Regions from separate parts of the Rhizobium sp. 01T444 genome, predicted to be linked through region 2. Evidence: predicted binding sites of a transcription regulator. Region 2 holds the regulator's gene; the other holds the start of a gene.
The links. The regulator LexA, encoded in region 2, represses DNA repair genes until DNA is damaged. The targets are predictions, from matches to a motif close to TGTTCNNNNTGTGTTCNG.
Positions count from the first base shown of each region.

Region 1: AC1DTN_RS27205 (ImuA family protein) is a predicted target of LexA. The motif match lies at 12,069-12,086, and genes of this name have one in related genera.

Region 1 covers NZ_JBFTPD010000025.1:62,264-77,893, reverse strand. The annotation lists gene trbF (conjugal transfer protein TrbF) at 1-13, shown strand, start outside; gene trbG (P-type conjugative transfer protein TrbG) at 28-858, shown strand; gene AC1DTN_RS27255 (conjugal transfer protein TrbH) at 860-1,291, shown strand; gene trbI (IncP-type conjugal transfer protein TrbI) at 1,303-2,592, shown strand; gene AC1DTN_RS27245 (hypothetical protein) at 3,775-4,164, opposite strand; gene AC1DTN_RS27240 (autoinducer binding domain-containing protein) at 4,326-5,030, opposite strand; gene AC1DTN_RS27235 (response regulator transcription factor) at 5,148-5,828, opposite strand; gene AC1DTN_RS27230 (winged helix-turn-helix transcriptional regulator) at 5,874-6,743, shown strand; gene AC1DTN_RS27225 (amidohydrolase family protein) at 6,758-8,161, shown strand; gene AC1DTN_RS27220 (MmgE/PrpD family protein) at 8,176-9,522, opposite strand; gene AC1DTN_RS27215 (Rossmann-fold NAD(P)-binding domain-containing protein) at 9,510-10,589, opposite strand; gene AC1DTN_RS27210 (helix-turn-helix domain-containing protein) at 10,991-11,386, opposite strand; gene AC1DTN_RS27205 (ImuA family protein) at 12,137-12,892, shown strand; gene AC1DTN_RS27200 (DUF6504 family protein) at 12,813-14,327, shown strand; gene AC1DTN_RS27195 (error-prone DNA polymerase) at 14,324-15,630, shown strand, end outside.
Region 2 covers NZ_JBFTPD010000009.1:56,992-72,621, forward strand. The annotation lists gene AC1DTN_RS14835 (phosphatidate cytidylyltransferase) at 1-196, shown strand, start outside; gene rseP (RIP metalloprotease RseP) at 226-1,359, shown strand; gene bamA (outer membrane protein assembly factor BamA) at 1,561-3,900, shown strand; gene lpxD (UDP-3-O-(3-hydroxymyristoyl)glucosamine N-acyltransferase) at 3,951-5,012, shown strand; gene fabZ (3-hydroxyacyl-ACP dehydratase FabZ) at 5,005-5,472, shown strand; gene lpxA (acyl-ACP--UDP-N-acetylglucosamine O-acyltransferase) at 5,469-6,287, shown strand; gene AC1DTN_RS14865 (LpxI family protein) at 6,291-7,172, shown strand; gene lpxB (lipid-A-disaccharide synthase) at 7,169-8,338, shown strand; gene gltA (citrate synthase) at 8,370-9,659, opposite strand; gene AC1DTN_RS14880 (ComEC/Rec2 family competence protein) at 9,950-12,376, shown strand; gene lexA (transcriptional repressor LexA) at 12,357-13,082, opposite strand; gene AC1DTN_RS14890 (VOC family protein) at 13,278-14,165, shown strand; gene kdsA (3-deoxy-8-phosphooctulonate synthase) at 14,162-15,010, shown strand; gene AC1DTN_RS14900 (methyl-accepting chemotaxis protein) at 15,024-15,630, opposite strand, start outside.

The sequences.
Region 1 (15,630 bases), on a different contig from region 2:
CGCACAGCTTTAAAACGAGGAAAGCCTATGCAAAACCGCAGGAAACTCTCCGTTGCCTTCTGCTTGGCCATCCTTGCGATCACAGTTGGTGTCGCACAATCGGCAAGCTCTCAGACCATGACGCCGAATGAGGCAAAAGGGACGGGCCTATCGTCCACATGGCGCGACGCCCCAGGTCTCGTCACAAAAGGCGCCGACGGCAAGGTCATCTTCCTCTTCGGCGAAACCCAGCCTTCCGTCGTCTGCTCGCCGCTGCAGGTCTGCGATATCGAACTCGAAGCGGGCGAGGTCGTTCGCGACGTGCTGGTCGGCGACACGGTGCGATGGAAGATAGAGCCTGCGACGTCAGGGGCAGTCGGGGGGCAAGCGATCCATCTGATCGTCAAACCGGCCGAACCCGGGCTTTTGACCTCCATGGTCGTCACCACATCACGGCGCACCTATCACATCCAGCTCAAGTCCCATCCGATCCAATACATGGCACGGGTGGGCTTTTCGTACCCCGAAGATGTTTCCGACAAGCTCGCCGACGTCAATGCCCGCCTCGAAGCCAAAGGTGGACCGGGAGGGGGCGTTTCTGCCGACCAGCTGAACTTCTCCTATACGGTTCGTGGCAACGCGCCATGGAGGCCGACGCGGGTCTATTCGGATGGCCAGAAGACCTACATCCAATTTCCGCCTTCACTCGCCGGACAGGATGCGCCCGTCCTTTTCGTCGTTTCTGGCGGACAAAACCGCATCGTCAACTATCGTATGTCGAACAATTTGATGGTCGTTGACTACAACATCGAGCGCGCCGTGCTTGTCTCCGGGGTCGGCTGGAAGAAACAGCAGGTCACAATCCGGCGGGCGGGCTGACATGCGCCGCGTTCTTCTCGCTTCGCTGGGCTGTTGGCTTGCACTTGCCGGCTGCCAGGCCCCTTCCGGCAGGAGGGATCCACGCGAAGACCTTGCGCCGCTCTCCCTGGGTGCTGCCGCCATGATTGCCGGCGACATGGCAAACCGGTTTTCCGAACAATTCCCTACTGCAGCCGGTACCCTTGCCCTGCCGGACGCCCCCTCGCCCTTTGGCACTGCGCTTGAGGCTTCGCTCAAGGGATCCGGCTACGCCGTCGTGTCAGGTCCTAAACACGACAGCAATGCAATCGCACTTTCCTATGCGCTCGACAGGTCTGAAGAGGGGGTCCTCGCCAGCCTTTCAACGCGGAACCTGCGTATTGCTCGCCTCTACGCCCTGTCGAATTCGGGGGCCGTTCCGACGAGCCCGGTGTCGGTGATGGCGGTCAAATAGGAAAGAAGAGCATGGTCCAGTCCCTACAGCTTGGCGACCCAAGCAGCCTTCAGTCGAAGGCAATCAGGCGGCTCAACAAGCTGCCGGTACTCCTCGTCATAGGCCTTGCCATCGTCTTCTTCGGCGTCATCATCTTCGGTCTCTCCTCCAGGGGCCTTTATCCCAGGCAGACCGAACGGGATGATAGCGCAGGCGTTCCCGCAGCAAATTATGCCGACCAGCTGAAGCGCGGCATTCAAGACGGGATCATCGGCGAGCCTGAGCTGGTCGAGCCGCTCCTGCCCCCTCCGGTCAGTGACAAAGCGCCGAAATCTGTCGAGGACAAGCCTGTTCCAGAAACCCCGCAACCGGCGTTCAGGGGTCCTGTGCCGGAGACCCCTGACGACTTCGAGGCCCGGCTGGTGCGCGAAGGGCGCGAGCGCTATCTGCGCGAGATCCAGCGCCGGAAATTGGCTCGAATGCAGGCTGACGAAGCCGCACGCGCTTCACCTTTGCAGGTCGACATCAGCCAAGCTCGTCTACCCGAAAGATCGGCCGATCCGCCGGCCCGCGACGGTGCAAAGGCATCCGACCCCGTCGACCTCTATCAGGCCGCTCTCCAAGCCGGGCTCGCCGGGCGGGACGCAGATCAAAACAAGCAGGGTTCCAAAGAGGATTTCTTCAATGCCGACATCAAGGCGTTCGGCTACTTACCGAACAAGGTCGTTCCGCAACTGTCGCGCTATGAGCTGAAACGTGGTTCCGTCATTCCGGCAATACTGATCACCGGCATCAATTCCGACCTGCCCGGGCGTATCAGCGCCCAGGTGAGCCAGGCCGTCTATGACAGCGCCACCGGCCATCAACTGCTCATTCCGCAAGGAGCAAAGCTCTTCGGGCGCTATGATTCCAAGGTCGCCTTCGGTCAGGCGCGGGTGCTTGTCGTCTGGACAGACATCATTTTCCCAAATGGATCGACGCTGCAGATCGGGGGAATGGCCGGCACGGATGCGCAGGGCTACGGCGGCTTCGAGGATCGCGTCAACAATCACACGGTCAGGACATTCGCCTCGGCTGCCCTGATCGCCCTCATCGGGACGGGAATAGACGCTTCTATGCCAGAAAGTTCGACGCGGGACACGCAGGATACGGCATCGGATGCAGCGCGGCGCAATTTTGCGGAGAGCTTCGGGCGGGTGGCGGAAAGATCGATCGACAAGGGCCTCAACCTTCAGCCGACCCTTAAAATTCGCCCCGGATACATGTTCAGCGTGCTCGTCGATCAGGACATCGTATTTCCCGGCGCCTATGTGGCCCGTTGATTTCAACCGGCAAGAGCCTCCCGCTGTCCAGCTCTCACAGCTATTGGCATAGCGACATCGCTGCTTCGTTGGTGCCGCAAGGACGCGCACACGCTACAAATTTGTCAGTCGAGCGCATTGACCATGCCGCGGAACGTCGGGATCCGGTGCGGCTGCCGGTGGGCTATTTTGGCGAGAAGCAGCTGCCGAATGAGAATCACGGCCATGCATGGATCTGACGGGCAAAAAGGCGCCCGCCGGAGCGGGCAGGAGTAGAGGGAGTGGAAAATTGGACCGCACAAACGATTCGCTAAAGGCTGGAAGACAAACATGTCGTCAGGCGGTCCATTAGAAAAACCGAAAGTATGAAAGAAAGTTCCAGCTGATCGGCAAAAAATCGATTGCTGGCGAAAGGTCGAGCGCGAAAATGAGAGGTGCGGATGCATCCAGCAAACCAAAAGCCTTGATCCGCGTTACTTCGTCCAGCAACGTCAGCTTGAGCACGAGGATGGTCGCCGGGGGAGGAAAAAAACGCCTAAGGGATCTCGGAGAAGTTCCGTGGGTCGATCGTTTGCGACCGCGGTTCTTCCGGCTTCATCGCCTTGCCCAGGCTCTTCTGGCGTGGCTTGTATTTGCCATCTTGGCGGCGCTCGTTTTTGCCACAGCAACAATAGTGATTTGGTGGCCACGATGAGGAAGGAGTCAGCCGGATCCTGGGCAAGAGACCCTGCCGGTCGCGGCCAGCTCTGTAGGAGTGGTGGGATCGCACGGGTCGACACAGAGGGCAGTAAGGGTGGACAACACCCGCCGCACGATCCCAATGCCCATACTTGGAAAGCGGCCCTTTGTTCCCTCAGTCTAAATTATTGGCCAAAGCCTTGCCCTGCCGACTGGCCCACAGCCAGTTAGGCTGGGTGTGGGCTGTGCTACTGCATCCCTTCGGCCTTTAATCTGCGCACGTGGACCTCCCATGAAAATCGAGGTAAGCACTCACGTTGCTTATTTCGGAATTTGAGGACGCCCGGCAGGAGGCGCCACGTTGTATTGCAGGGACAGCGCCGGACAAAGAGCGTTGCCCCAACATCCCGCGCCTCCTCCAAGGACCAGCGCGAGAGTTTTGGGAGCGGTTCATTTCCGGCATTGCTAGTTCTGCCCGATGGCGTCATCGACAGGCAGAAGTCCGCAAGTCGGAGCCGCCGAATATTACGGCAGATAGCCGCTTTCTTTGACCCGGTCATGCAGCGCCTTGAAAGCTTCGTCAGTGTCGCCATCGAAGGCAAACCACATCGGCTCCTTGATGCCGACCTCGCCGCGGTCGCTAAAAATGCCAACGGCTCGGCCGCCAGCTTCGTCAGCCGAAACCACGAAGGTCCCGACCGGAGCGCATGTTTCCATATCAAAGGCATGGGCAAGGAGGATCTCGAATTGATCAACCCTGTCGCAGCGGGTTTCGATAGCCTGCGACACCGCGGCACGAAGCTTAGGTTCCAGCTCATAAATGCTCAGGGGCGCAGGAGGCGTCCAATAGGTGCCTTGAGGCACCCTATCGAGGTCTGCTTCTTGCCATAACGTATCGTTCGGCAAATTGCTCATCGCCGTCATCCTTCCTTTTGGGTGGTGATGTTCTTATTATGTTCTCATTTTTGATCGAGTCAAGGATGAAGATTCGGAAATGCTAAAATGCCATCGCGTCTCTGTCGTCGGCCGTCCAGCCGGGAGCAAGACATCAGCAGGGCGTCTTTTGCAGCGCCAGATCAAATAAGCCCCAATCGAGTGGCTACATGGACTGCATTTATCGTGTTGTCGGCGCCGAGCTTGCCTCGGGCCAACTTGAGATAATGGCGCACGGTGTCTTTCTTGATCTCGAGAATATCGGCGGTGAGCGATAAGGATTTTCCCACTGCGAGCCAATACAGACATTGCTTCTCTCTGACGGTGAGATGGATCTGGGGCTCCGCCATTGTCGATGGATCACGTCTCTTCAGGAGCGCATATAAGAGCGTCGTTGCGGTGATCGCCTGTATGTCGTCGAGCTTGCCCTCTCCCTTAAAGTCCGGCAGGTGGGATGCAAGTGTCAGGACTGCAGTGCGGCCGAGTGCGACGCCGATTGGGATCGACAAGCCGGAAACGATACCGAACTGACGTGCATGAGCGTAAAATCTCCGCTCCGCCGCTGTCGAGGCCCGATGCAGCGGCAGCGATGACCAATAAAAAGGTCTTCGCATGCGCTTGGCGGAGGCAATAACGGGATCGATCCTCTGGTACCGATTGGCAAAATAGATATCCGTCCATTTCCTGGGATAATCGGTGAAGACTTCGGGAAGGCTCGGGCGAATATTGACATAGGCATAATGCTCGAACCCACATTGCTGTGCAAATTTGTGCAATGCGAGTTGCTTGGATTGGTCGTCGTCCGAAAGGCTCAAAACATCAATCAAGGTATCCAGATTTTTCTTCACGGCGCATCGCTCCTTAGCCGGCCAAGCGAGGCTGCTAGATCGCCGGCCGAGATTTAACCGCAATTGAAGTATCCTGCAGCGATTAAACACTCATGAGACGATTTTTTGAATCCTTACTTATTCAGGGTTGATCGAGGAAATAAGGGCATAGCCGCCGAGCCGCACGGTCTGGATAAGTTCGCCAGCATTGGCCTGCGCCTTGGAAAGGCTGCGCCGAAGCCGACAGATATGAACGTCGATGCTGCGCTCGAGCGGCCTGCCAAGGCCTATATGCGTTGCGTCGAGCAAAGTGGCGCGAGACAGAACGGTGCCCGGATGGCGGCATAAGGCGAGCAGGATTTCGAACTCGGCTCCGAGAAGTTTGACGATCGAACCATCGGGCGCAAACAACTGACGCCGGTCCATATCAATGCGAAAGCCATCGAAACGCAGACTTCGTCCGCCTTTTCTGGAGGCCGGCCCCGATCGCCGCAGCAGCGCGCGAACATGCGTCATCAGTCGCTTTGGATCGCTGTCAAGCGGCAGGCAGAAGTCGGCTCCGGCTTCAATACCATCGAGATGCCGTTCCGGTGGAAGCAAAAGGATGATCGGAATACCGCTTTGATTTTTCACCTGCTCGCACAAGGCAACGCCAACGTGGCTTTCAACGACGATCGCGACGATGAGGAGCCGAAACTCGTGGTGAGTTAAACCCTGGTGCAGGACGCGCTCGGGCGACATCTCCGTGGTTGCCAGCTCGTCTTCCCTGAGGATGTGAGCGATCTGTTGCGCGAGCGTGAGGTCGTCGGACGCGATCAAGATTTCTGCCGGCTTTGATGGTTCCATCAGCCAAGAAGAGCATAGATGCGTGGGGATTCAACTCACAGATTTGAAGGCCTGCGGGCAATCGCAAAGCACTGCGAGACCTTGAAACATCATTTAATATCAAAGCGTTTGCCGAGTCCGACCGTTCGTGACATCGTTGATGCAAGACGTGTCGAACTTGAGAGAGCGTCTCGATTTCTCGCGGGTTCTATTGTGCAATCCAGAGTCGTCATAAGTTCGCTTGATACCGACTTCTGCCTTTCGGTTCGCCACATTCTCGCAGTGGATGGATTTGCGACCGAGCTGGCGATGGGCCCGGCCGAAACAATTGCCGCTATCAAGGAGAGAACGAATGTTGGGCTCCTTGTCGACGGACAGCCTGATTTTGCGCTCGGCCTCTGCAGAGTGCTGAAGGAGGACAGCTCAACCCGCCATGTACGCATTGTCACCCTTCTCGCAGCCGAACAATCGCATCGCTTCGCGCAATTCCTGGATGTCGGCGTCGAAGAGGCATTCATGCGACCGCTCGAACCCGATCGATATCTTCGCGCCTTAAAACGTTTGGTCGGCAACCATCACTCTTCCCCGGCATCGGCCGGGCTGGAGCGGCTCAATCATTCGGGTCTCATCGTCGATGCGCGGACGCACCGGATTCTCTTTGACGGGCATGACATTCATCTTGGCCCGGTCGAGTTCGAATTGCTGCGTGTGATGATTAGCGATCCCGGACGAGTGTTCAAACGAGATGAACTGGCGTCCGGGGCATGGCCGAAAGGTGTCTTCGTCGATCCGCGGACCGTCAACGTCCATATCGGCAGGCTTCGCAAGGCGCTAACGCCAATCATGAAGCTTGACGTCGTCCGAACTGTCCGAGGCATCGGATACGCACTGGAGTCCAATCCATTCTGAAAGGAAGGGACATCGTGAGCCCGCATCGCCCTATTGCGATCGTCAATGCAAGCGTCCTTACGGGCGACGGCATCCAGTTTCTCGAGAAGGCGAGCGTGCTCGTGTCCGACCAAATGATCGAGGCCGTCGCGCGAACGGACGAGACCGCATTGGCGGACGACTATGATGTGATCGACGCCAGTGGGTGCACGGTCCTTCCTGGCGTCATTAATGCCCATGCGCATGGATGCATCTGCGGCCCATCAATGCCGAGCGGATCGTTGCCACTTGACCCTTACGACGTCGATTATCAGCGCAACCGCCACCTCCTGTCCGGTACGACCACACTTTTAAACGTCTGCGGACTTGCCCTGCCAGACGAAATTGACGTTGGGCCAGGTCAGTCCCATCCGCTCGATATTCATGTCAGCACCGCCCATACGCCCTCTAGCATCGCGGCAGCTGTAGCCGCCGACGGGGCGGGTCTTGCAGGGCGCCATCTGACGGCGACAATCGACGAGATGCTCGCCCGCGGCGCCAAAGCGCTGGGCGAAGCTGGCGGCGGCCAGACACTCGGCGGCGGGGCGCAGGACTATCGTTTCCTGCCTAACGCCATCGAGAATGCATCAGGCCTTGCTGTCCATCCAAGGCTGGCCCGCCAACTCAAGGAGGCCGTGCTCGGCAGCAGGCTCGACAAGAAACACGACCGGAACAATGACGTGTTGTCACGGCTGATCGAGGAGAATGGGCTTTCGGTTAATTTCACGCCGGAAGGCTTGAGTAGATTGATACGTGATACCGTGATGCCATCGGTCGGGATTGCCCGTCGCGGTCTTGATGAAATCGCCGCACAAGCCGCTCGCACCGGGATGCCGGCAATCTTTCATAATGCCGCGCCGACGGCCGAACAGCTGATCGGACTTGCAAGAATCCATCCGAAGGCGCGTATCATAGCCGGCCACAGCAATCATTCTTCGTTCACGACAGAAGAAGCGCTGGTAACGGCCAAGGCGCTTCGCGATCTGGGTGCTGCTGTCGATGTGTCGACGCTCGACTGCATTTCCACGCGCTGGCGCAACGGCCCGGACAACTTCGATGCATTGATCAACGCGGGTCTCGTCGATACGCTTTCGACCGATTACGCGGGCGGCGACTGGGATGGCATTCTGCAAGCCATTCATCGGGTAGTACAAAAGAAGTTCATGTCGCCCGCAGCAGCGATCGCGCTGGCGACGGGTAACGTCGCCAGAATCTTTCCGGAACTGGCTGGCGATCGGGGATCGATCGCCAAGGGAAAACGCGGCGATGTCATCATCAGCGAGACTAACAATCTCGGCCGTGTCCGCCACGTTCTCGTCGCCGGCAGGATGGTCGTTTTCAACGGAAGCCTCGTCTGCCAGCCAACTGCTGCCGGTCACCGCTCTTTGCCGATCGACTGAACAGCTTCCGTCGATCAAAGGGGGTGGCGCACCGCCTGGAGGATCCGTGTGATCGCCTGAGGATCGCCGTCTGGCAAGATGGCAACGGCGTCGACTATGTCCTGCTGCTCGTCCTCGCGCAGCCGGTGGCGCGTCAGATAGCGAAATTTCTCGACGATAGCCTGCCAGTTCATCGGCCGCGCCTTGTCACCGGCCGGACTATGGACTTTAGAGGTCAACTCGAGCGTTCTGGTACGCAGGATCACACGCGAAAGGGTCTGCGTCGGAAAGGGTCGGTCGAGATCGGTATCAATGCTCAGGCGAACCTTCTGCGCAAAGCGGCTGAGGTCGCTTCGACCAAGAGCATCTGCCCCGATCGGTGCGAGCGCTTGCTTGCCGTCGATGGCGAGGATCGCCATGCAATAGGGCAGGCTGTACTGCATGTCGACCATGCTTTCCGGCGCATTCCTGTTGGCAAGCTTCAAGGCCCATGCAAAGGTTCGGACCTCGACCTCGACAATGTCTTCGGGGCTGATCGTATCTTCGTCGGCGAGCTCGCTATAGGCATCAAGTGCCGGGTGAATATAGCGACAACAGGCGTAGGGCTTGAAATAGGTGTCGGCGATTTCCCAATGGCGACCGAGCCCACCGAGAATGCGGCTGCCGTCGTAATAGTCCGGGTGATCGAGAAGGTCCTCAGGCCCTGTAAAACCGGCAGCCGCGAGATGGGCCGCCGTCATGCCGAGCAGGCTGCTCCATGCGATACCTTCCTTGACATCGTTGCCTGTCAGCCGTGAGTAGCCGGAACTGCCATTGGCAAGCTGGTTCGGCGCCATCACGCCCGAAATGGCGAGAGCATGCGAAAGCCGGACAGGCTCCAGCTGCAACAGGCGGCCGGCTGTCGCGGCCGAAGCGAAGGCTGCCCAGCGACCGGACTGGCGTGTGCGAATTCCGTCCGTCGTCTGCGAGGCGGCGATGCGGGCGCCGACATCATAGCCGCAGATGATCGCGCTGATCAGTTCACGTCCCGTCGCTCCGGTCTGGCCAGCTATCAACAACGCCGCGGGGATGACGCATGCCCCCGGATGTCCGCGAGCCGCGCGATTGCCGTCGTCGATGTCGAGCGCGGACGCGGCAGTGACATTGCAGAAAAGGGCCCCCGCCGGCGCGCACCTGCCGGCGCACCAAATCGGCGCCTCGCCGCTGCCAAAGACCGGTCCGGCCATGGTGCGCGCAGCTACCGCACTCGGCATGGCTACGCCTGCGATAGCAGCGCCCAGCAGATCCAGGATACAGCGTCGGGCGACGTCAGCGATGTCAGGACAATATTCTGTCGGTGCCGCCCGCACATGCTCGGCCAGAATGCGGGTCAGATAGGACATGTCCGGTCCACCTCCGACCCTGCATGTGCACGGCAATATTTATCGAAGCTCGCCTGGGCGACGAAGAGATCGAGCATTGGCAGGCCGACACAGGTAACGCAGGTCGGTCCGGCATTGTCTTCGTACCAGGGTGCTGGATTTGCGAGTTCGCGTATGCCGATGAGCGGTCCAATCGTTTCCAGCGACAGGCCTCGGCTGGAAAAATGCAGGGCGATGCTTTGCGAATTGCGCCTCGAAACGGTCTGGAGATCGTCGCAAACCATGAGGCCGGTTCGAAACACCCGTTTCAGATAATCGTCCGGCGCCTCGTTGCCCCCAAGATGGAGCGTGGTCGCCTCTTGCGCCAGATCCTCGTCCGCAAAGACTGGTTCGCGGGCATTGGACGCGGTGACGACCAGGGAGCAGCAGCGCATGGTCCGGTTGTCATCGACAGGGACGAGCGGGATCTTGACTTCGCCCGAGAGCGCAATTGCAAGCGCGCGGGCGTTTTCCAATCTGCGGGCGCGGACGAAGATCTGCTCGATCCTGTCCGCGCAGGAAAAGGCAAGCGACCGGATGACGCTCTGCGCAACCGGCCCGGCTCCAACCAGAAAGACGCAGGAGGCAGTGCCACGGGCAAGACATGCTTCTGCGACGAGTGAGGCATAGGTTCCGGTCCGGTCTGCCGAAAGCGCCGTCTCGTCGAGGATCGCAATCGGGCGAAGTGTGAACTTGTCGAGCAGGATGAAGGTCGATGTTGATCTCGGAAGCCCGAGGCTGCGATTGAAGGCATTGGCGCCGATGATCTTCACCCCGCCATGCGTCGAGCTGACGCTATAGAGAGATGACAGCTTCCAGCCGAGACGTTCTTCGGCAAAATCAGGCTTGAAGGCGGTAAAATCGGGGACCGACCAAAACTCGTCTTCGGGCAAGGACAGGACCGCCTTGCCGCCGCGCGCCGCCCCGGACCGGATTTCGGCCCAGGCTCGCGCTACGGCCTCGTGCACGTCCTTGGTCGTCAGCGCGCAGCCTCTCGTGGCGAGGTCCGACCTTGTCAAAAATGCAATTCCGCTCAACGCGTCTGTCATCGTCTCCTCCCTTTCTAGAGCTGACGAGTGCAGAGCCAGTTTAGAGGTTTCGCCTCATGTGGGAGGTGAAGGTTTCAACAAGATTGATGCTCAAGGGTGGTCGCTCGGCATCGCCTGGGAAACATTTCCGTAAACTTTGCACGGACGCCGTCAGCAGGTTCAGCGGCTGCTGCATATCGCGTTCACCTGTTCAGCTATAATCTGAATGTGGGGGACGTCCTTGGAGAGCACGTCGTCTCGCAACAATGACGGCGACCTCGCTGCCAATTGCCGCGGCACAACCGGTGCCGCAGGCCCTTGTCCGTCAGTACTGTCATTGTGAATACGCTTGGGCAGAACAGCGAGCACATGGTTGCTTCGGCTAAAGCCCGATTGAGTAAACGACGACCCAGGTCGCAACGCTATTGCGCGATTTCCGCTCCGACCTCATTTTGCGTGCCCGGCCCGGCTACCAGCGTGATGAGACTCCGCATCGCCTCGCGAATGGCAGGGTTCTGGATCTGATCGATTTCTGTCGGTCGTCGTCCGGCGAGGTTTGGCTCTCGCGTCGGATCGTTGCTGACAATCTGTTCGGCCCCGCTGAACAAGTCATCCAGTGACACCCCGAGGGCGCGCGCCATTTCGTAAAGCGCACTGGCGCTGACGCGATTGATGCCTGTCTCGTATTTCTGGATCTGCGGGAAGGAAATGCCGAGCGCCTCACCAAGTGCGGTTTGGCTAATTCCTCTGCTTTTTCGAATGCGCTGCAGGTTTTGTCCAACGACAGCGTCGATCGGATTGCCTTTTGGACGGGCCAATTCATTCTCCTGGTTTTGTGTTCTTTTGCGCTGAACGAGGCAGCTGGCGGGGATAGAGACGACAGGATTTCAAAGGCGGGATATAAGCATGATCATTGGCATTTGGCCGTGCAATCAAGCTTCGGTCCGACCAGGCGTGTTCACTGCTGAGCACGCCGCAGACGAGATCGAGCGGCGCATTCGTCAATGACCCTCTCTTATAATTGCAGATGTCGAGCGGGGGTCGACCAGATGACGACCGAATGGATTGATCGCGACAAGCGCAACCAAAATTGCGAGCGCGGAGACAGTAAAAATGGGTGTTTGGACGCGCATCGTTCTTCCAGCCATCAGCTTCGGCCAACTATCTGCCGCGTTCTAACGTCAGACCAAACCAAAAGTTCCCTGTTTTTCACAAGGCAAAAGCTTGCCATCCGGTCAGGAGCCGGGCGGCCCGTCGGGCGACTGGGTCGATCATCGCCGCGGCGGCAAGGATTTCCTGGATCTGCCTGCAGACGGGCATGGCGAGCTGAGGCAAGGGGCCAGCAAACAATAGGTATTTTTTCTTATGCCGACATTTTTCAAGTTCGTTCGAATCCGTTCATTTGGTTGAACTAATTCTATTTTTTTGCCATTCCGTGGTGCGGATAGCGCCCGGTTAGGAATATTCACCTCAACAGCTACGTTGACTCACGTTTGAATTAGGAACAAATAAAGAACATATCCGCTTTCCTGCGGTGTGGATACGTTTAACATGATGAAGACCGGACAATGGCTCGGCCAGGCGCAAACCGAATTATCTATGAGCTTCGAGAGCGTATCCAGCATCTCGAAGGGGCGGCCGCCCGGCCGAAGGCGGTCTTGCCCTTCGGTGTCGGCGAAATCGACGAGAAGCTTCCCGGCGGGGGCCTTGCCTATGGCGCGATCCACGAATTCGCCGGAGGCGGGGCCGGCGCCGTCAACGGCGCTGCTGCTGCCTTGTTTGTCGCAGGCATAGCGGCCCGCACCAAGGGCACGGTCGTGTGGTGCCTGGCGCGTCCCGATCTCTTCGCACCGGCGCTCGCGCAGACCGGCCTTCATCCGGATCGCGTGATCTATGTCGAGGCGGTTCACGAGGAATATGTGCTTGAGGCCTGTGAGGAGGCCTTGCGCTTCGGCGGGCTTGGCGCGGTCGTGGCCGAAACGGTGCGCTTGCCAATGGTCGTTTCACGCCGTCTGCAACTGGCCGCGGAGGGATCCGGAACGCTCGGGCTGATCATCCGGCGCTGGCGACGCCAGACGGAGGCAAGTGATTTCGGGCATCCGACGGCCGCTGCCTCGCGCTGGCGCGTTTCGGTCTTGCCGTCCGAGCCGCTGCCCGTTCCCGGCATCGGTAGAGCCAGGTGGCTCGCCGAATTGATCAGGATCAAGGCCGGAGAAAGTACAGATTTCATCGTCGAGGCATGTGATGGCCAGGGTCGTCTCCGTATATCTTCCGACGCTGCGGACAGATCGGATCAGACGCGCCGATCCGTCCCTTCCGGCTGACGCACCGCTTGTCGTGGTCGCAAAGAGCGGGTCGAAGCGATGGCTGTCGGCGGTCGACGCAAACGCCGCAAAGCTTGGCCTGACTATCGGCATGCCGGCCGCCAAGGCGCAGGCATTCGTGCGGGGACTTAACATGGTCGATGCCGATCCTGCAGGCGATCTTGCGGTATTGGAGCGCATCACCCTTTGGGCGCTTACCCGATATTCGCCTGTCGTTGCCTTGGACCCACCTGACGGCATCGTCATGGACACCGAGGGTGCCGACCATCTGCAGGGCGGGGAGGGGCCTATGCTGTCAGGCCTGGTCAACAGCTTCCGCGCCAAAGGTCTGGCGGCACGGGCAGCGGTCGCAGACAGCTGGGGAGCAGCCCATGCGCTGGCGCGCTCGATCGGCAACGAGACAAGCGTGGTGGCACCAGGCCGGACAGTCGATGCCGTGACCGATCTGCCGATTGCCTCGCTTCGTCTCAACGCGGAGGTCGTGACAGGTTTGCGTATCCTCGGGTTTCGCACCGTCGGTGAACTGGCGGCAACGCCAAGAGCACCGCTGACCCTGCGCTTTGGCCCGGAGATCACGCGCAGGCTCGACCAGATGTTTGGCCGGGTAGCCGAGCCCATCGATCCAATCCGCTCGCCCGACTTCGTCGAAGTGTCACGGTCCTTCGCAGATCCGATCGGCGCTGCGGAGACGATCGCCAAATATGTCTCGCTGCTGGTGCACAGGCTCTGCCGTGTCCTTCAGGCAAGGGGCCTTGGCGTACGCCGCACGGACCTCATCGTCCACCGGGTCGACAATACGGTCCAGGCGCTGAGGGCCGGAACTGCAAAGCCTGTCCGCGACATTGCCTGGCTGACCAAACTCCTGCACGATCGGATCGAACGCATCGATCCGGGCTTCGGCATCGAGAAGCTCAGCCTTGCTGCCATCATGGTCGAGCCGCTTGAAGACAGGCAGTTTGCTTCCGCCCTGATCGAAGAGGCCAAGGTCGATATCGGCGCTTTCGTCGACATTCTCGGCAATCGTGGAAAATTCCGTCTCTACCGCGTCGCGCCGGTGGCCAGCGACGTTGCGGAGCGATCACTGCAAAGCATCTCGCCTGTCGCCGAAGAGCAGGGACAGAGCTGGCCGTTGAACTGGCCGCGCCCGGTCCGGCTGATGGATCGCCCGGAACCGATCGAGGTCATGGCGCTGCTGCCCGACCACCCTCCCGTGTGGTTCACCTGGCGCGGTAAGCGATACCGGGTGAAACAGGCCGACGGCCCCGAGCGCATCTTCGGCGAATGGTGGCAGCGATCGTCGGAATGGGTCGCCGTGCGCGACTATTTCACCGTCGCGGACGAGACCGGTGAACGCTACTGGATTTATCGCGCTGGCGACGGTGTCGACCCCGAGACCGGATCGCATCGTTGGTTCATGCATGGAACCTTCACATGAGCTATGCCGAGCTGCAGGTCACGACGCATTTTTCTTTTTTGCGCGGCGCATCCTCGGCCGACGAACTGTTTGCGACCGCCAAGGCCATCGGCATAGAGGCTCTCGGCATTGTCGACCGCAATTCGCTAGCGGGTATCGTGCGGGCACTGGAGGCATCGCGAGCCACCGGTCTTCGCCTGGTCGTCGGCTGTCGTCTCGACCTGACGGACGGCATGTCGATCCTCGTCTACCCGACAGACCGTGCGGCCTACTCGCGGCTGACACGATTGCTGACGCTCGGAAAGAGCAGGGGCGGGAAGGCCAAATGCATCCTGACGCTCGACGACGTCGCTCTCTATGCGGAAGGGCTGATCGCCATCCTGGTGCCGGATCTCGCCGATGAGACATGCGCCCTCCAGCTCAGAAAGACGGCGGAGATTTTCCAAAACAGAGCCTATGTAGCTTTGAGCCTCAGACGCCGGCCGAACGATCAGCTCCGGCTGCACGAAATTGCCGTGATGGCTGCCAGCCACAAGGTCAAAACCGTCGTCACCAATGACGTGCTCTTTCACGAGCCCGCCCGGCGGCAGTTGCAGGACGTGGTGACCTGCATTCGAAACCGCACGACGATCGACGATGTCGGTTTCGAGCGCGAACGCCATGCCGACCGGTACCTCAAGTCGCCGGAGGAAATGCAGCGGCTGTTTGCACGCTATCCGCAAGCGCTTGCGCGGACGATGGAGATTGTCGCGCGCTGCACGTTCTCCATGGAAGAACTGACCTATCAGTACCCTGAGGAAGCAATTGTTGCCGGCATGGACGCGCAGCAGTCGCTTGAACACTATGTCCGGGAACACATCCCGGCGCGATATCCCGATGGCTTGCCGCAGAAGGTGCTTCGCTCCATCCGCCACGAGCTCGATCTCGTCAAGGAAATGCGCTACGCGCCTTACTTCCTGACGGTGTTTTCGATCGTTCGTTACGCCCGCAGCCAGGGCATCCTTTGTCAGGGGAGGGGCTCGGCCGCCAATAGTGCCATCTGCTACATTCTCGGCATTACCAGCATCGACCCTGACACCAACGACCTTTTGTTTGAACGTTTCGTCAGCCGGGAACGCGACGAGCCGCCCGACATCGATGTCGACTTTGAACACGAACGGCGCGAGGAGGTCATCCAGTGGATCTACAGGACGTACGGGCGCCATAAGGCGGCACTCTGCGCCACTGTCACGCGCTACCGGACGAAGGGCGCCATCCGTGACGTCGGCAAGGCGCTCGGACTGCCCGAGGATTTGATCAAGGCACTTTCATCGGGGGTGTGGGC
Region 2 (15,630 bases):
TCTTTTCGAAAGCTTCATCAAGCGAAAATTCGGCGTGAAGGACTCCAGCCGTCTCATTCCGGGGCATGGCGGCGTCATGGATCGTGTCGATGGACTGATTTTTGCCTGTTTTTCAGCGTTCTTGCTTGCTGGCCTTTTTTCGCTGATAAAGGGCGGCGGAACGCCGTCGCTCGGTGCGGCATTGTTCGGCCTTTGATCATTACGGCCAGATAGAAGAAGGAAGTCATGGAAGCGGTGACCGGCATATTCGGTTTTTTGACGGGCTATATCGTCCCCTTCGTCATCGTCCTGTCGCTGCTCGTCTTCGTGCATGAGATGGGCCACTATCTCGTCGGGCGCTGGAGCGGCATCCGTATCCTCGCCTTCTCCGTCGGCTTTGGCCCGGAGATTGTCGGTTTCACCGATCGCCACGGAACGCGCTGGAAGATATCGGCGATCCCGCTCGGCGGCTATGTTCGCTTCTTCGGCGATGAGGATGCGTCCAGCAAGCCGGATACGGACAGGCTCGCCGCGATGACGGATGAGGAGCGCGAACGTTCCTTCGCCGGTGCAAAGCTTTGGAAGCGCGCCGCAACCGTTGCAGCCGGCCCGATCGCCAATTTCATCCTTGCTATTGCCATCTTCACGGTCCTTTTCGCGGTCTACGGCCGTACAGTGTCCGATCCCGTCGTCGCCGAAGTGAAGGCGGATAGCGCTGCTGCGGCAGCCGGCGTCCTGCCGGGCGACCTGCTCGTCTCAATCGATGGCACCAAGGTTCAGACCTTCGACGACGTGCGGCGTTATGTCAGCATCCGTCCGAACCAGAACATCGTCGTGACCATCGAGCGCAACGGCGAGAAGATGGACCTGCCGATGGTGCCGCAGCGCACCGATATCACCGACCAGTTCGGCAACAAGATCGAGGTTGGCCTGATCGGGATCGTCACGAACGAAGAGGTTGGCCACTTCCGTCTGCAGACCTATACGCCGCTTCAGGCGCTGAATGAAGGTGTGACGCAGACGTGGCACATCGTGACCGGCACCTTCAAATATATCGGCAATTTGCTCAATGGATCGATGAAAGCCGACCAATTGGGTGGGCCGATCCGCGTGGCGCAAGCTTCGGGCCAGATGGCTACGCTTGGAATAGGCGCGTTGCTGCAGCTTGCTGCGGTTTTGTCAGTTTCGATTGGATTGCTGAATTTGATGCCGGTTCCGGTACTTGATGGCGGCCACCTGATGTTCTATGCGGTGGAAGCGGTTAGGGGAAGGCCGCTGGGTTCTTCGGCTCAGGAAATTGCGTTTCGCATTGGCTTGGCCATGGTGCTTACATTAATGGTTTTTGCCACCTGGAATGACATTAGCGCGCTCATCGGCTAGCGCGTAAAAAGATAGGGAAAATTACTGTTTATTTACGATGTTTCAAAGCTGTAGTGGCGAATGGGTCACGCTTCGAAATGAAGTAAACAGAAATTAACGAGCTCCCTTGCTTGTATGTCAAAAGCGGGTAAAACGACACACGTGGCCGGAATCGGGGGGTCCCCTGGGGCCGGAGACGAGGGAAAAAAGGTAATGGGTGAAATGAAGGCTGGTTCAAGGTTTTTGAACGCAGTATCGGCGATTGCGCTGTCTGCTAGTGTTGTTGCTTCTGGCGCAGGTGCTTTGACTTTCGTTTCGGCTACGGCTGCGGAAGCTGCCGTCATTCAGCGGATCGATGTACACGGTGCAAGCCGCGTCGGTGCTGAGGCCGTCCGGTCGAACATCACCATTACTCCCGGCAAGAGCTTCTCCAACACCGATATCGACGACTCCGTAAAGCAGCTTTACGGCACCGGTTACTTCTCCGACGTCAAGATTTCGGTTTCCGGCAGCACCCTCGTCGTCAATGTTCAGGAAGCGCAGCTCGTCAACCAGGTCGTCTTCAACGGCAACCGCAAGGTCAAGGACGACAAGCTGGCAGCTGTCGTCAAGACGCATGCCGCTGGTCCTTATAGCGATGCGCAGATCCAGTCCGATATCGCGGCGATCAAGGAAGCCTATGCCGCTACCGGCCGCAGCGAAGTCGAAGTGACCACGCAGGTTGTTCCGCTCGGCGAAGGCCGTGTCAACCTCGCTTTCGTCATCAATGAAGGCGACCGCACCAAGATCGACGCCATCAATTTCGTTGGCAACCAGGCCTACAGTGCCGGACGTCTCGCCGCAGTCATCCAGACCAAGCGTTCGAACTTTCTCTCGTTCCTGACCCGCAAGGACGTCTACAACGAAGACAAGCTGCACGCTGATGAAGACGCGCTGCGCCAGTTCTATTACAATCGCGGTTATGCCGACATGCGCATCGTTTCTTCCGATGCCGCTTTCGACGAAGCGACGAACAAGTACACGCTGACCTTCAACATCGAAGAAGGCCCGCGTTATGATTTCGGCGCGGTCAGCGTTCAGTCGACCGTTGAAGGTGTTGATGCCCAGCAGCTACAGGGGCTGGTCAGGACCCGCGAAGGCCAGGTCTACAACGCCAAGGAAGTCCAGAAGTCCATCGAGGCGATTTCGGATCAGGTTGCTTCGGCCGGTTATCCCTTCGCGCGCGTCACGCCGCGCGGCAACCGCGACCTGAACAACAATACGATCGGCGTCGAATACCTCGTCGACCAGGGCGAGCGCGCCTATGTCGAGCGTATCGAAATCCGCGGCAACAGCCGCACGCGCGATTACGTTATTCGCCGCGAGTTCGATCTCAGCGAAGGCGACGCCTTCAATCAACAGATGATCACCCGCGCGAAGCGCCGTCTTGAGGCGCTCGGCTACTTCTCCTCAGTCAACATTTCGACCCAGCCGGGCAGTTCGCCTGATCGCGTCGTCATCGTTGTCGATGTGCAGGATCAGTCGACCGGTTCGTTCGGTATCGGTGCCGGTTATGCGGCCGGCGGTGACGGCCTGTTGCTCGAAGCTTCGATCGAAGAAAAGAACTTCCTCGGCCGCGGCCAGTATATCCGCATTTCGGCTGGTGGTGGTCAGGAAGGCTCGCGCGCTTACGGTCTTAACTTCACCGAGCCCTACTTCCTCGGCTATCGCCTTGCCGCCGGTTTTGACGTCAATCACAGCGAGACGTCGAGCAACGACAACTACGATTACGAGGAAACCAGCGGTGTTCTGCGCGTAACGGCGCCGATCACTGAAGATCTGGCAACGACGTTCCGCTATAATTACAAACAGATGAAGTACGATTCCAGCGGAAGCAGTCTGGCCGATTTGTCTGCTACCTATCAAAACCTGGTCAACGAGAGCCCGTGGACGCGGTCCTCCATATCGCAGACGCTGACCTACAATACGCTCGACGATACCGTCTTGCCGCGTGAAGGTATCTACGCTACTGCGACGCAGGAAATCGCCGGCCTCGGCGGCGACTCCCAGTATTACAAGATCTACGGTAAGGCCCGTTACTACCATCTGCTCGCTGACGATGCCGATATCATCGGTTCGCTCTCGGCTTCAGCTGGTTATGTTGTCGGCTTCGGTGATCACCTGAACGTCTTCGACCAGTTCACGCTGACCAATTCCGATATTCGCGGCTTCGAGAACAAGGGTATCGGCCCGCGCATCACCAACCCGGACGATCCGCTCGGTGGTACGACTTACTTTACCGCTTCTGCCGAAGCGACATTCCCGATGCCGGGCTTCCCGCGTGACTTCAACCTGCGCGGCGCGGTCTTCGCAGATGCCGGCACGCTGTTCGGCAACGATGTCGAGCTTCTCGGTTCGGATACTGCAGAAGGTGACGGTTCCTCGTTGCGTGCTTCGGTGGGTGTCGGTCTGATCTGGCAGTCGCCCTTCGGTGCGCTCCGCGTCGACTACGCGATCCCGGTCGTGAAGGAAGACTTCGACAAGACTCAGCGCTTCAAGTTTGGCATTAACAACCAATTCTGATATCGGCAGTCCGGAACTGTAAATTTCAATTCCGTTCTGGAGTTTTGCCGATGGAGCAAAATACTTTTTTTCTGCCCCATGAAGGCGTGAGACTTGCTGAGTTAGCGCAATTTCTTGGGGCAGAGCTTGGCAATTCCGATCATGGCGATGTCATTATCCGCTCTGTCTCTCCTATAGCCAGGGCGCAGGCGGGAGATATCTGTTATATCCTCTCCCGCCGTAACCGTGACGAGTTCCTGACCTGCGAGGCTTCAGCCGTGATTTGCGACAAGGCACTGGCTCAGCTGGTGCCGCCGCATATTCCTGTGGTGATTTCCTCCAATCCGCATGCTGCCTTCGCGATGGCCGGTGGATTTCTCTATCCCGCAGCGCTCAAGCCGGTGACGTTTTCATCCGGTGAGACGGAGATCGCGCCGAGCGCTATCATTGATCCGACCGCCCGGCTTGAGAAGGGCGTGATTGTCGAGCCGATGGCGATTATCGGCCCTGGCGCGGAGATCGGCGAAGGCACGCGCATCGGCGCTCAGACGATCATCGGTCCCAATGTCAAAATCGGCCGCAATTGCTCCATCGCAACTGGTGTGAGCATTCTGTGTGCACTCCTCGGCAATGGCGTCATCATTCATAACGGCGCTCGTATCGGTCAGGATGGCTTCGGTTACGCGCCCGGTCCGCGCGGGATGATCAAGATCGTGCAGATCGGCCGGGTGATCATTCAGGACAACGTGGAGATCGGCGCCAACACCACGATCGATCGCGGTGCCATGGACGACACTGTCATCGGCGAGGGAACCAAGATCGACAATCAGGTGCAGATCGGCCACAACGTCCGTATCGGTCGCCATTGCGCCGTCGTTTCGCAGGTCGGCATGGCCGGCAGCACCATCATCGGCGATGGTGTGCAGATCGGTGGGCAGGTTGGCCTCAAGGGACATATCACCATTGGCGATGGCGCGCAGATCGCTGCAAAAAGTGGTGTCATGACCGATCTTGCCGCGGGCGGCCGCTATGGCGGAATACCTGCACGTCCTCTAAATGACTATCTGAAATATGTTGCACAGCTCATGACAAAATCAGGGGCTCGCGGAAAAAAGGGAGGCAAGAATGACTGAAGCAACAGCCGCCACGCTTTCTTCGGCAGACATCATGGAAATCATGAAGCTGCTGCCGCACCGCTATCCGTTCTTGATGGTCGACAAGATCGTCAATATCGATGGCGACAATGCCGCCGTGGGCATCAAGAATGTAACGGTCAACGAGCCGCATTTTACCGGCCACTTCCCGGAAGCACCGATCATGCCGGGTGTATTGCTCGTCGAAGGCATGGCACAGACGGCAGGCGCGATCTGCGCCAAGAAGGAAGGCCAGACCGGCAACCTCGTCTACTTCATGACGATCGACAATGCCCGCTTCCGCAAGCCGGTCGTGCCGGGCGACCGCGTTGAATATCACGTGCAGAAAATCAAGCAGCGCGGCAATATCTGGAAATTCCATTGCGACGCAAAGGTCGACGGTGCACTCGTCGCTGAGGCCGATATCGGCGCGATGATCGTACGTAAGGACAACGCATGAGTATGATCGCCGAAAGCGCCAGAATCCATCCGATGGCCGTGGTCGAGGATGGCGCCACGATCGGCGAAGGCGTGGTGGTCGGCCCATTTTGCCATGTTGGCCCCAAGGTCACGCTTCACGATAATGTCGAACTGATCAGCCATGTGGTTGTTCTCGGCATGACGACCGTCGGCGCCGGTACGCGTATATTTCCTTCGGCCGTCATCGGCGGCGACTCTCAAAGCGCCCGTCACAGCGCCGTCGATACGTCGCTGATCATCGGCCGCAACTGCACTATTCGCGAGGGCGTTACGATGAACACCGGCACCGTCGAACATGGCGGTTCGACGGTAATTGGCGACAACAGCCTCTTCCTGGCCTACTCGCATGTCGCCCATGATTGCCGGGTCGGCAACCATGTCATCATGTCGAACAATGTCATGCTGGCTGGCCATGTTTTCGTTGGCGATCACGCGATCATCAGCGGCGGCGCCGCAGTGCACCAGTTCACCCGGGTCGGCAAATATGCCTTTGTCGGCGGCCTCTCGGCCGTCAGCTACGATGTGATTCCCTATGGTATGCTGAACGGCAATCCCGGCATTCTGAGCGGTCTCAACGTCGTCGGCATGACGCGCGCCGGCGTTGATCGTGCTGTCATTCACACCGTTCGACGTGCCTACAAGTCGATCTTCGAGGGTGCCGGTTCGATCCGCGAGAATGCCGCCCAAATTCGCGACGAATATGCCGATTGCGAGCAGGTGATCGAGATCCTCGATTTCATCGCGGCCGAAAGCGATCGCGCGCTGTCTTCGCCGAGCCGGGGACAGAAGGGCTGATCTGTGGCTTCCGACGGCGACACTGCTGAAGGCCGGCTGGCGATCATTGCTGGTGGCGGCCTTCTGCCGTCCTATGTCGCCGAAGCTGCACGTTCGGCCGGCGAAAATCCAGTTATCGTTATACTGAAGGATGAGGGCGACCGTCGTTGGGACGGTTTCGACCACGCTACGATCGGTATCGGTGATTTCGCTTCGCTCGATCGGCTTTTCAAGCGGTATGGAGTGAGCCGTGTCGTCATGTCGGGCAGCGTCCGTCGGCGACCGGAATGGCGCGAGGTGCGGCCGACGCTGCGTATTCTGACCAAGGTACCCGCAGCCATCCGTACGCTGCTTTCGGGGGGCGACGATACCGTTCTGAAGATGGTCATCAAGCTGATAGAAGGGCGAGGTCTGCGTGTTGTCGGCGCCCATGAGATTGCACCGGATCTGCTGGCAACCGCAGGTCCGCTGGGCGCTGTTTCGCCCAATGAAGAGGATCGTCGTGACATAGAGCGCGCAGGCAAGGCGGCGGATGTGCTTGGCAGTCTGGATATCGGGCAGGGCGCCGTCTCGATCGGCGGACGCGTCGTCGCTGTTGAGGGCGTTGAGGGCACGGACGGCATGCTTGACCGCGTGGCGAACCTCAGAGCAGCAGGCCGCATATCGCCGCGCCGGCGCGGTGTGCTGGTCAAGCTCAGTAAGCCGCAGCAGGATATTCGCGCCGACCTGCCGGCGATTGGTGTGTCCACCGTGCTCAACGCCAAAGCCGCTGGGCTTGCAGGAGTGGCCGTCGAAGCCGGCCGGGCGCTGGTGCTTGATCGCGACGCACTCATTAAAGCGGCAGACGAAAACGGTCTTTTTGTCTGCGGTATCGACAAGGGCTTGCCGGGATGGGGGCTTCAATGAGCGACAGACCGCTGAAGATTGCCGTCATAGCCGGCGAAGTCTCCGGCGATCTCTTAGGTGCCGATCTCATTGCCGCGCTAAAGAGGATCCATTCCGGGCCGATCGAACTCGTCGGCGTCGGCGGTGAGGGGTTGCAGAGCCAGGGATTGAAATCGCTCTTCGATTTCTCCGAGCTTTCCATCATGGGCATTACCCAGGTGCTGGCGAAGCTGCCGAAGCTCTGGTCTCTCATCCGGCAGACGGTAGCGGCGATCATCGCGGCGAAACCCGATATCCTGCTCATCATCGACAGCCCGGACTTTACCCATCGCGTCGCCAAGCGCGTGCGCAAGGCGCTGCCGGACCTCCCAGTCGTCAACTATGTCTGTCCCAGTGTCTGGGCCTGGAAGGAATATCGCGCCCAGCGCATGCTCGCCTATGTCGACCATGTGCTGGCCGTACTTCCTTTCGAGCCGGCGGTGATGCAGCGTCTCAACGGGCCGGCGACAACCTATGTGGGTCACCGTCTGGTTGCGGACGCAGCGCTCCTGGAGACCCGGCGCCTGCGCGCTGGCCGGCAGCCCGGCAACGGTGCGATCCTGCTTCTTCCCGGCTCGCGCTCCTCCGAGATCAAGAAGCTTCTGCCTTATTTCGAAGCCGCCGCCAATGAGCTCGTCGCCCGCAATGGACCGATACGCTTCATGCTGCCGACTGTGCCGCACAAGGAAGCGTTTGTGCGCGAAATGACGGCGGGATGGAAGATAAAGCCGGAAATCGTTGTGGGTGCCAAAGCGAAATGGAAGGCCTTCGCCGAAGCCGATGCGGCCATGGCAGCGTCCGGCACGGTTATCCTGGAACTGGCGCTGGCTGATGTACCCGTCGTTTCCGCTTACAAGGTCGACTGGATCATGCGCATGCTAACGTCAGACATCAAGACCTGGAGCGGCGCACTGCCCAATCTGATCGCCGACTACGCGGTCGTGCCAGAATATCTGAACGATATCGTTCGCGGCGCAAGCCTCGCGCGCTGGATGGAGAGGCTGTCAGCCGACACCTACCAGCTCAAGGCGATGAAGGAAGGCTACGAGCTCATCTGGCAGCGCATGCAGACAGAAAAGCCGCCTGGAGAGCATGCAGCACAGATATTGCTCGATGTTCTAACCAGCAAAAAACCCGGCCATTCCTGACCGGGTTTTCTTTTTGCTTCGAAGTCAGCGCTCAGCGCTTGGAAACCGGTACGTAGTCGCGCTTAGGTTCGCCGATATAGAGCTGGCGCGGACGGCCGATGCGCTGTTCCGGATCCTCGATCATTTCGTTCCACTGTGCGATCCAGCCGACGGTACGAGCCAGAGCGAAGAGCACGGTGAACATGGTCGTGGGGAAGCCCAGGGCCTTCAGCGTGATGCCGGAGTAGAAGTCGATGTTCGGGTAGAGCTTCTTCTCTATGAAGTATGAGTCGGTCAGAGCGATGCGCTCCAGCTCCATCGCGACTTCGAGAAGCGGATCGTCCTTGATGCCGAGTTCGCCGAGAACTTCATGCGTGGTCTTCTGCATGATCTTGGCGCGCGGATCGTAGTTCTTGTAGACGCGGTGACCAAAGCCCATCAGGCGGAACGGATCGTTCTTGTCTTTGGCGCGGGCGATATATTCCGGAATGCGATCGACAGTGCCGATTTCCGTCAGCATGTTGAGGGCTGCTTCGTTGGCGCCGCCGTGAGCGGGCCCCCAGAGGCAGGCGATGCCGGCGGCGATGCAGGCGAACGGGTTCGCACCCGAGGAGCCCGCGAGACGGACCGTCGAGGTCGAGGCATTCTGCTCGTGATCGGCATGGAGGATGAAGATACGGTCCATGGCGCGTGCGAGCACCGGATTGACGACATATTCCTCGCAGGGAACGGCAAAGCACATGCGCAGGAAGTTGGACGCGTAATCCAGATCGTTCTTCGGGTAAACGAAGGGCTGGCCGATATGGTACTTATAGGCCATCGCTGCGAGCGTCGGCATCTTGGCGATCATGCGCAGGCTGGCTACCATGCGCTGGTGCGGATCGGTGATATCGGTGGAGTCGTGATAGAAGGCCGAAAGCGCGCCGACGCAGCCGCACATGACGGCCATCGGATGGGCGTCGCGACGGAAGCCGGTGAAGAAGCGGCTCATCTGCTCATGCACCATGGTGTGGTGCGTGACACGATAGTCGAAGTCCTTCTTCTGGGCGGCGGTCGGCAATTCGCCGTAGAGCAGCAGGTAGCAGGCTTCCAGGAAGTCGCCATGCTCGGCAAGCTGCTCGATCGGGTAGCCGCGATGCAGCAGAACGCCTTCGTCGCCGTCGATATAGGTGATCTTCGATTCACAGGATGCAGTCGACGTAAACCCGGGATCGTAGGTGAAGGAAGCCGTGTTCTTGTAGAGGGCACCGATGTCGATGACGTCGGGTCCAACCGTGCCTTTTCGCACGGCGAGATCGACTGATTTGTCACCGATTTTGATTGTAGCGCTTTGATCCGTCATGCTGATCCTCCGGGGTGGCGGTGGCGCCGCAAAAGCGCCATAAGGGTTAAGCGTCCTAAGCGATAGCTATATGATCGCGAAGCTAATGCCAAGTTACCGTGATGCCATTTTGTGCATCGCGGCATCATCTTTTAGGCAGTGCAGCGATGAGCTAAATGCATATCAGAACACCATGATTTGACTGGATTTTTTGCTCCCGCGAATTTTCCTCTTATTTCAATCGATTATTGTTTGCTCGTTTTGATTTCAGGTTGCATTCTGCCGGTATCCGGGGGCGGGTCCAGGCGATTATGGCGGGGTTAGAGACAAGAGAACGACAAGAGCAATCCATTGATGAAAAGATGGATTTTGCTGGCATTGCCCCGCGCGCCATTGTGACGCAATCGGCTCGGACCCAGGTTGCGATCCCATTTCGATGGCGATTGGTGACTGTTGCGAAACGATACGTCGGGTCGTCGATGCGTATGGCCACCGAAGAGGCCGGCCACGGTCGCCTCATCCTCTTCTCTCCGGTCTTCCTTGGTGCAGGTGCCGCGACCTGGTTTCTGGCGGCCTCGGACTTTCCGGCCGTGTCGCTCGGTCTCTTCCTGCTTGTTCTCCTTATTGCCGTTGCGCTCTGCGGTTATGCCCGGACGAAACTGCAGGCGACGCTGCTTGCTCTACTTCTTTTTGCCGGTGGAATGCTCTCCGCGCAGATCGAAACATGGCGGGCAAAGACCCTGATCCTCGATTCAGCCGTAACGACAACGGTGACCGGCCGGATCGAACGCCGAGAAGGCGATGACCAAGGGCGCTGGCGTTATATTCTTGACGTCACCGGTACGGATGCTCCTGAGATCAAGCGTCCGCCCGAACGCATCTCCGTGCTGGTCCGCGGAGCCACCCAGCCGTTCGAACTCGGCGACGTCATCGAGGGCAGGGCACGTCTCACGCCTCCGGCGGGACCGGCGCTCCCCCACCTCAATGATTTTGCCTTCAGCGCCTATTTTGACGGCATCGGTGCCAACGGCTTCTTCTATGGAGTACCCAAGAGGGTTGCGGAACAGCCGGAGCGATCGAACTCGGTCGGTGAGGCAATTCTGGAGTCGCTCTACCGCCTGAGAAGCGGCATCGGCGATCGGATTCGCTCCACACTACCCGGCGACACCGGGGCTTTTGCCGCCTCCCTTGTCACGGACGAGAGACGGGCGATCTCGGATGAAACGACAGAGGCGCTGCGGCAGTCCGGCCTTGCGCATATCATCGCGATCTCCGGCCTCAACATGGCGCTCTCCGCCGGCATCTTCTTTGTCGGCCTGCGCGTCATTCTCAGTCTTGTTCCCGGCATTGCCCAGGCATGGCCAACCAAGAAGATCGCGGCGGCCGGTGCGCTCGCTGCGGTGACGGCCTACTATCTGATCTCGGGTTTTGCCGTCTCCGCCGAACGCGCCTTCATCATGATGGCGATTATGCTGGTTGCGGTCTTCTTCGACCGGCCGTCGATCAGTCTCAGAAACGTGGCGCTATCCGCTCTCGTGATCCTCGCGGTCTCGCCATCGGAGGTGCTGGGGCCGAGTTTCCAGATGTCCTTTGCCGCAACGCTTGCACTGGTCGCCGGCTACGACCTCTGGAAGGGGCGGCCGATGCGGGAGAATGCCTTTGCCAAGCTGCCGATCATGAAGCCCTTCTTCATGGTTGGTGGCTTCTTCGGTGGCGTTTTCCTGACGTCGCTGATCGGTGGTTTCTCGACGGCGCTGTTTTCGATCGAGCATTTCCACCGGCTGACTGCCTATGGCCTGCCGGCAAATCTCGCGGCCATGCCGGTCATCACCTTCATCGTCATGCCGGCCGGGATGCTGGCAATGCTGCTGATGCCGTTTGGTCTGGACGGCTGGCTATGGCCGGTGGCAGGCTTCGGGCTTGATCTGGTGATCACCATCGCAAAGGCAGTAGCGGGGTGGGGCGGCAACATAGATGTAGGCCGCTTGCCCGGCTGGTATTTCCCGACCGCCGTTTTCGGATTTCTGCTGCTGACCCTGCTCAGAACCCGGCTGCGGCACATGGGAACGGCAATTGTCGCGGTCTCGACGCTCGCTGTTGTCCTTCTTCCATCGGAGGCGATGCCCGATATCGCTATCTCCGAAGATGGCGGCCTGGTCGCTATAGTCGATGGAGAGGCGATGGCTTCGAACCGTGAAAAGCCGCCCGCCTTCATCTTCGAACAATGGCAGAGGGCCCTTGCCGTCGAAGAGCATCAGAAGCCAGTTATGCTTCAAGCTGCCAAGGCGCCCACTGCGCCTGATGGTCAAAGACTGCAACTGTCACCCGACCAACAGAATGAAGCCAGAGAGGCAATGAGACAGGCAGTCGCCATTAGCCCGCCGTCACGCTTCTCCTGCCTGAAGGGCGCCTGGTGCACCACTTTGCTCGTCAATGGAAAGAAACTGACCGTCATCGACAATGCTGCCTATCTCGGACCAGCCTGCGATACGGCTGATATTGTGGTGACCCCTGTCCGATTGCGCTTCGACCGCTGTCGTTCCGGCGCGCTGCTCTTTACCGGCGAGACGCTGCGCAAGACAGGTTCTGTCGAACTTCGATTCACCGATAAGGGAATTGAGGTCGCAACCGCATTCGACACATTGGGGCGACCCTGGATGCGCCACCGCGCCTATGATTGGCGCAGTAACACATTCGCAGACGCCAATCTGTCACCGGTCAGTGATAGCGGCGAATGAGGCCGACGAGCTTGCCCTGGACCTTGACGCGATCCGGCGGAAAGATGCGGGTCTCGTAAGCAGGGTTTGCTGCCTCGAGCGCAATCGATGCGCCCTTGCGGCGGAAACGCTTGAGCGTTGCTTCCTCGTCATCGACGAGCGCGACGACGATATCACCCGGATTGGCTGTGCTGCCATTGCGGATGATGACCGTGTCGCCATCGAAGATGCCGGCTTCGATCATCGAGTCGCCGCGAACTTCCAGCGCATAATGTTCACCGGAGCCAAGCATATCGGCGGGAACGGTGATGTCATGCGTATTGTTCTGGATTGCCGAGATCGGAACACCGGCGGCGATGCGGCCCATGACGGGAACGGAGACCGCATTGCCGTTATCGGCAGCGGGTGCTGGCTTCGCCGAGGCAGGAGGCGCCACGGGCTGGGGCTTGCCGAGGCTGCCCTCGATGACGCTCGGTGAAAAGCCGCGCCGAGGCTGCAGGCTCGGGCTGTAGGCTTCCGGCAGTTTGATGACTTCGAGCGCGCGCGCCCGGTTCGGAAGCCGGCGAATGAAGCCGCGTTCTTCGAGCGCCGTGATCAGCCGGTGAATACCGGATTTCGAGGCCAGATCCAGTGCGTCCTTCATCTCGTCGAAAGACGGTGGAACGCCTGACTCCTTCATCCTTTCATGAATGAAAAGAAGGAGTTCCTGTTGTTTGCGCGTGAGCATGGCGTCTCCCCAGTCTTGAAACAAATCCAGAACGGACACTATATGTTCCATATGTGTTCCGCAAGTAGCTAAATTTTCGTAAAACTTCTGTTCAATCTGTCGAGAATTTGATTTTTATCGCCCTTAGGCCTGTCTGGCCTTGTTTCACGAGACCTGCTGAAGCACATCTCCTTGTCACTGCTGGGAGAAGAACCGATGAGCCAAGACACGCTTCCGATCGATCATCTCGTTTTGCCGGTTACCGATATCGACCTTGCCCGCGAAAGGCTGGGCAAGCTGGGCTTTACCGTCGCGCCCGATGCCCGCCATCCCTTCGGCACGGAGAATGCCTGTGTTTTCTTTGCCGACAAAACCTATATCGAGCCGCTCGGTGTCGCGAGCGTCGAGGAGAGCGAGGTGACGGCACGTGAGGGCAATGTCTTCACGGCTCGCGATCAGGCTTTCCGTTTCCGCTGCGGCAGCGAGGGACTGTCCGCCATCGCCTTCGCCACCGCGGATGCAAAGCACGAACATGCTCGATTCGTGGAGGGCAGCATCAGTGCCGGTTCTGTGCTGCAGTTCGAACGCCCTGTGAAAATGCCGGATGGCACGGAGAGCATTGCCGGCTTCCGGCTCGCCTTCGCTGCCGACCTCCGGGCACCGGATTTCTTTCTCTTCGCTGTCGAGCGCATCAACCCGCTTCCTGCCGACCGCAACGTGCTGGAGACCCACGCCAATGGCGTGACAGGCATTGCCGAGATCGCGCTCGCAGCCCCCGAGCCGACAGCCTTCGGCGCCTTCGTTCGCTCGGCGGCAAAAGCCGCTTCTGCTGGCGATACGAGTTTCGGGCTGGAGGTGCTTACCGGAAACGCAAAGATCAGCCTGATGACCCCGCAGGGGCTGGAGGCCTATTTCGATCTGGCGACGCCGGATATCGATCGCGGCCTGCGCGGCCGGGCAATCCTCTTTGCGGTTGGCGATCTGGCCGTGACAGAAGCGCATTTGGCTGCTAACGGGGTGACCTATACACGCAAGGGCAACCGTATTCTGGTGAAGCCCGCGCCCGGTCAGGGCGTGCTCTTCGCTTTCGAGGAAACATCATGAGCTCTACTACGAACTCCGTTGTGACGGTCGGCGAAGGCGCCGGCAAGGTCACCTTCTCCAATGCTGCACGTCTGTCGCTGATTGCCGGCGCTTGCGAAATGGAAAGCCGCGACCATGCGTTCATGGTTGCCGGCACGTTGAAGGAACTGTGCGCCAAGCTCGGTATCGGGCTCGTTTACAAGACGTCTTTCGACAAGGCGAACCGCTCTTCCTTGTCGAGCAAACGCGGTGTCGGCCTTGAAAAGGGCCTGGAGGTTTTTGCCGATCTCAAGAAGGAACTCGGCATTCCGGTTCTGACCGACATCCACACTGAAGAACAATGCGCCGAAGTGGGCAAGGTCGTCGACATCCTGCAGATACCGGCCTTCCTGTCTCGTCAGACGGATCTCCTGGTGGCTGCGGCAAAGACCGGCCGCGTTATCAACGTCAAGAAGGGCCAGTTCCTGGCGCCTTGGGATATGAAGAACGTGCTCGGCAAGCTGAACCAGAGCGGCAATCCGAACATCTTGCTGTGCGAACGCGGTGCTTCCTTCGGTTACAATACGCTGGTCTCCGACATGCGTTCCCTGCCGATCATGGCAGCAACCGGCGCCCCCGTTATTTTCGACGCCACGCATTCAGTCCAGCAGCCCGGCGGACAGGGGGAAACCTCCGGCGGAGAGCGGCAGTTCGTGGAGACGCTGGCGCGTGCTGCCGTGGCCGTCGGCGTCGCCGGGGTCTTTATCGAAACCCATCAGGATCCGGATAACGCGCCCTGCGACGGGCCGAACATGGTCTATCTCAAGGACATGCCGCGGCTTCTGGAGAAGCTTCTCGCCTTCGACGCGATCGCCAAGGCCGCCTGAACGACAGGCAGCATCAGGCTGCCGCGCGGGACGGGCGCCTTTCCTCCAGTGCGAAGCGGGAGAGCATGCGCCCGAGATGGGACGCCTCGTTGCCGAGCTCCTGGCAGGCGGCGTTTGTCTCCTCGGCCATCGCCGCATTCTGCTGTGTCACCTGATCCATACGGTTGACGGCAGCGTTGACCTCGACGAGCGCGACCGACTGTTCTGAAGACGAGCGCACGATCGCTTCGGTCAGCGCCGTCACCTGCAGCACCTGGCGGTCGATATCGCCGAGTGCCTCGCCGGTGCGGCTGACAAGTGCCACGCCCGCGGAGACCTGCCGCGACGACGTCTCGACGAGAAGCTTGATCTCCTTGGCGAGATTGGCGGAGCGGCCGGCAAGCTCGCGGACTTCCTGAGCTACGACGGCAAAGCCTTTCCCTGCGTCTCCGGCGCGTGCTGCCTCGACGCCCGCGTTGAGCGCCAAAAGATTGGTCTGAAAGGCGATCTCATCGATGGCGTTGATAATATCGCCGATCCTGACCGCTGATTCCTCGATCTTCTCCATGGCGGTAACCGCTTCGCGAACGATCTCGGCGGAATGCGCCGCACTCTCCTTCGTGGCCAACATCATCGCATTG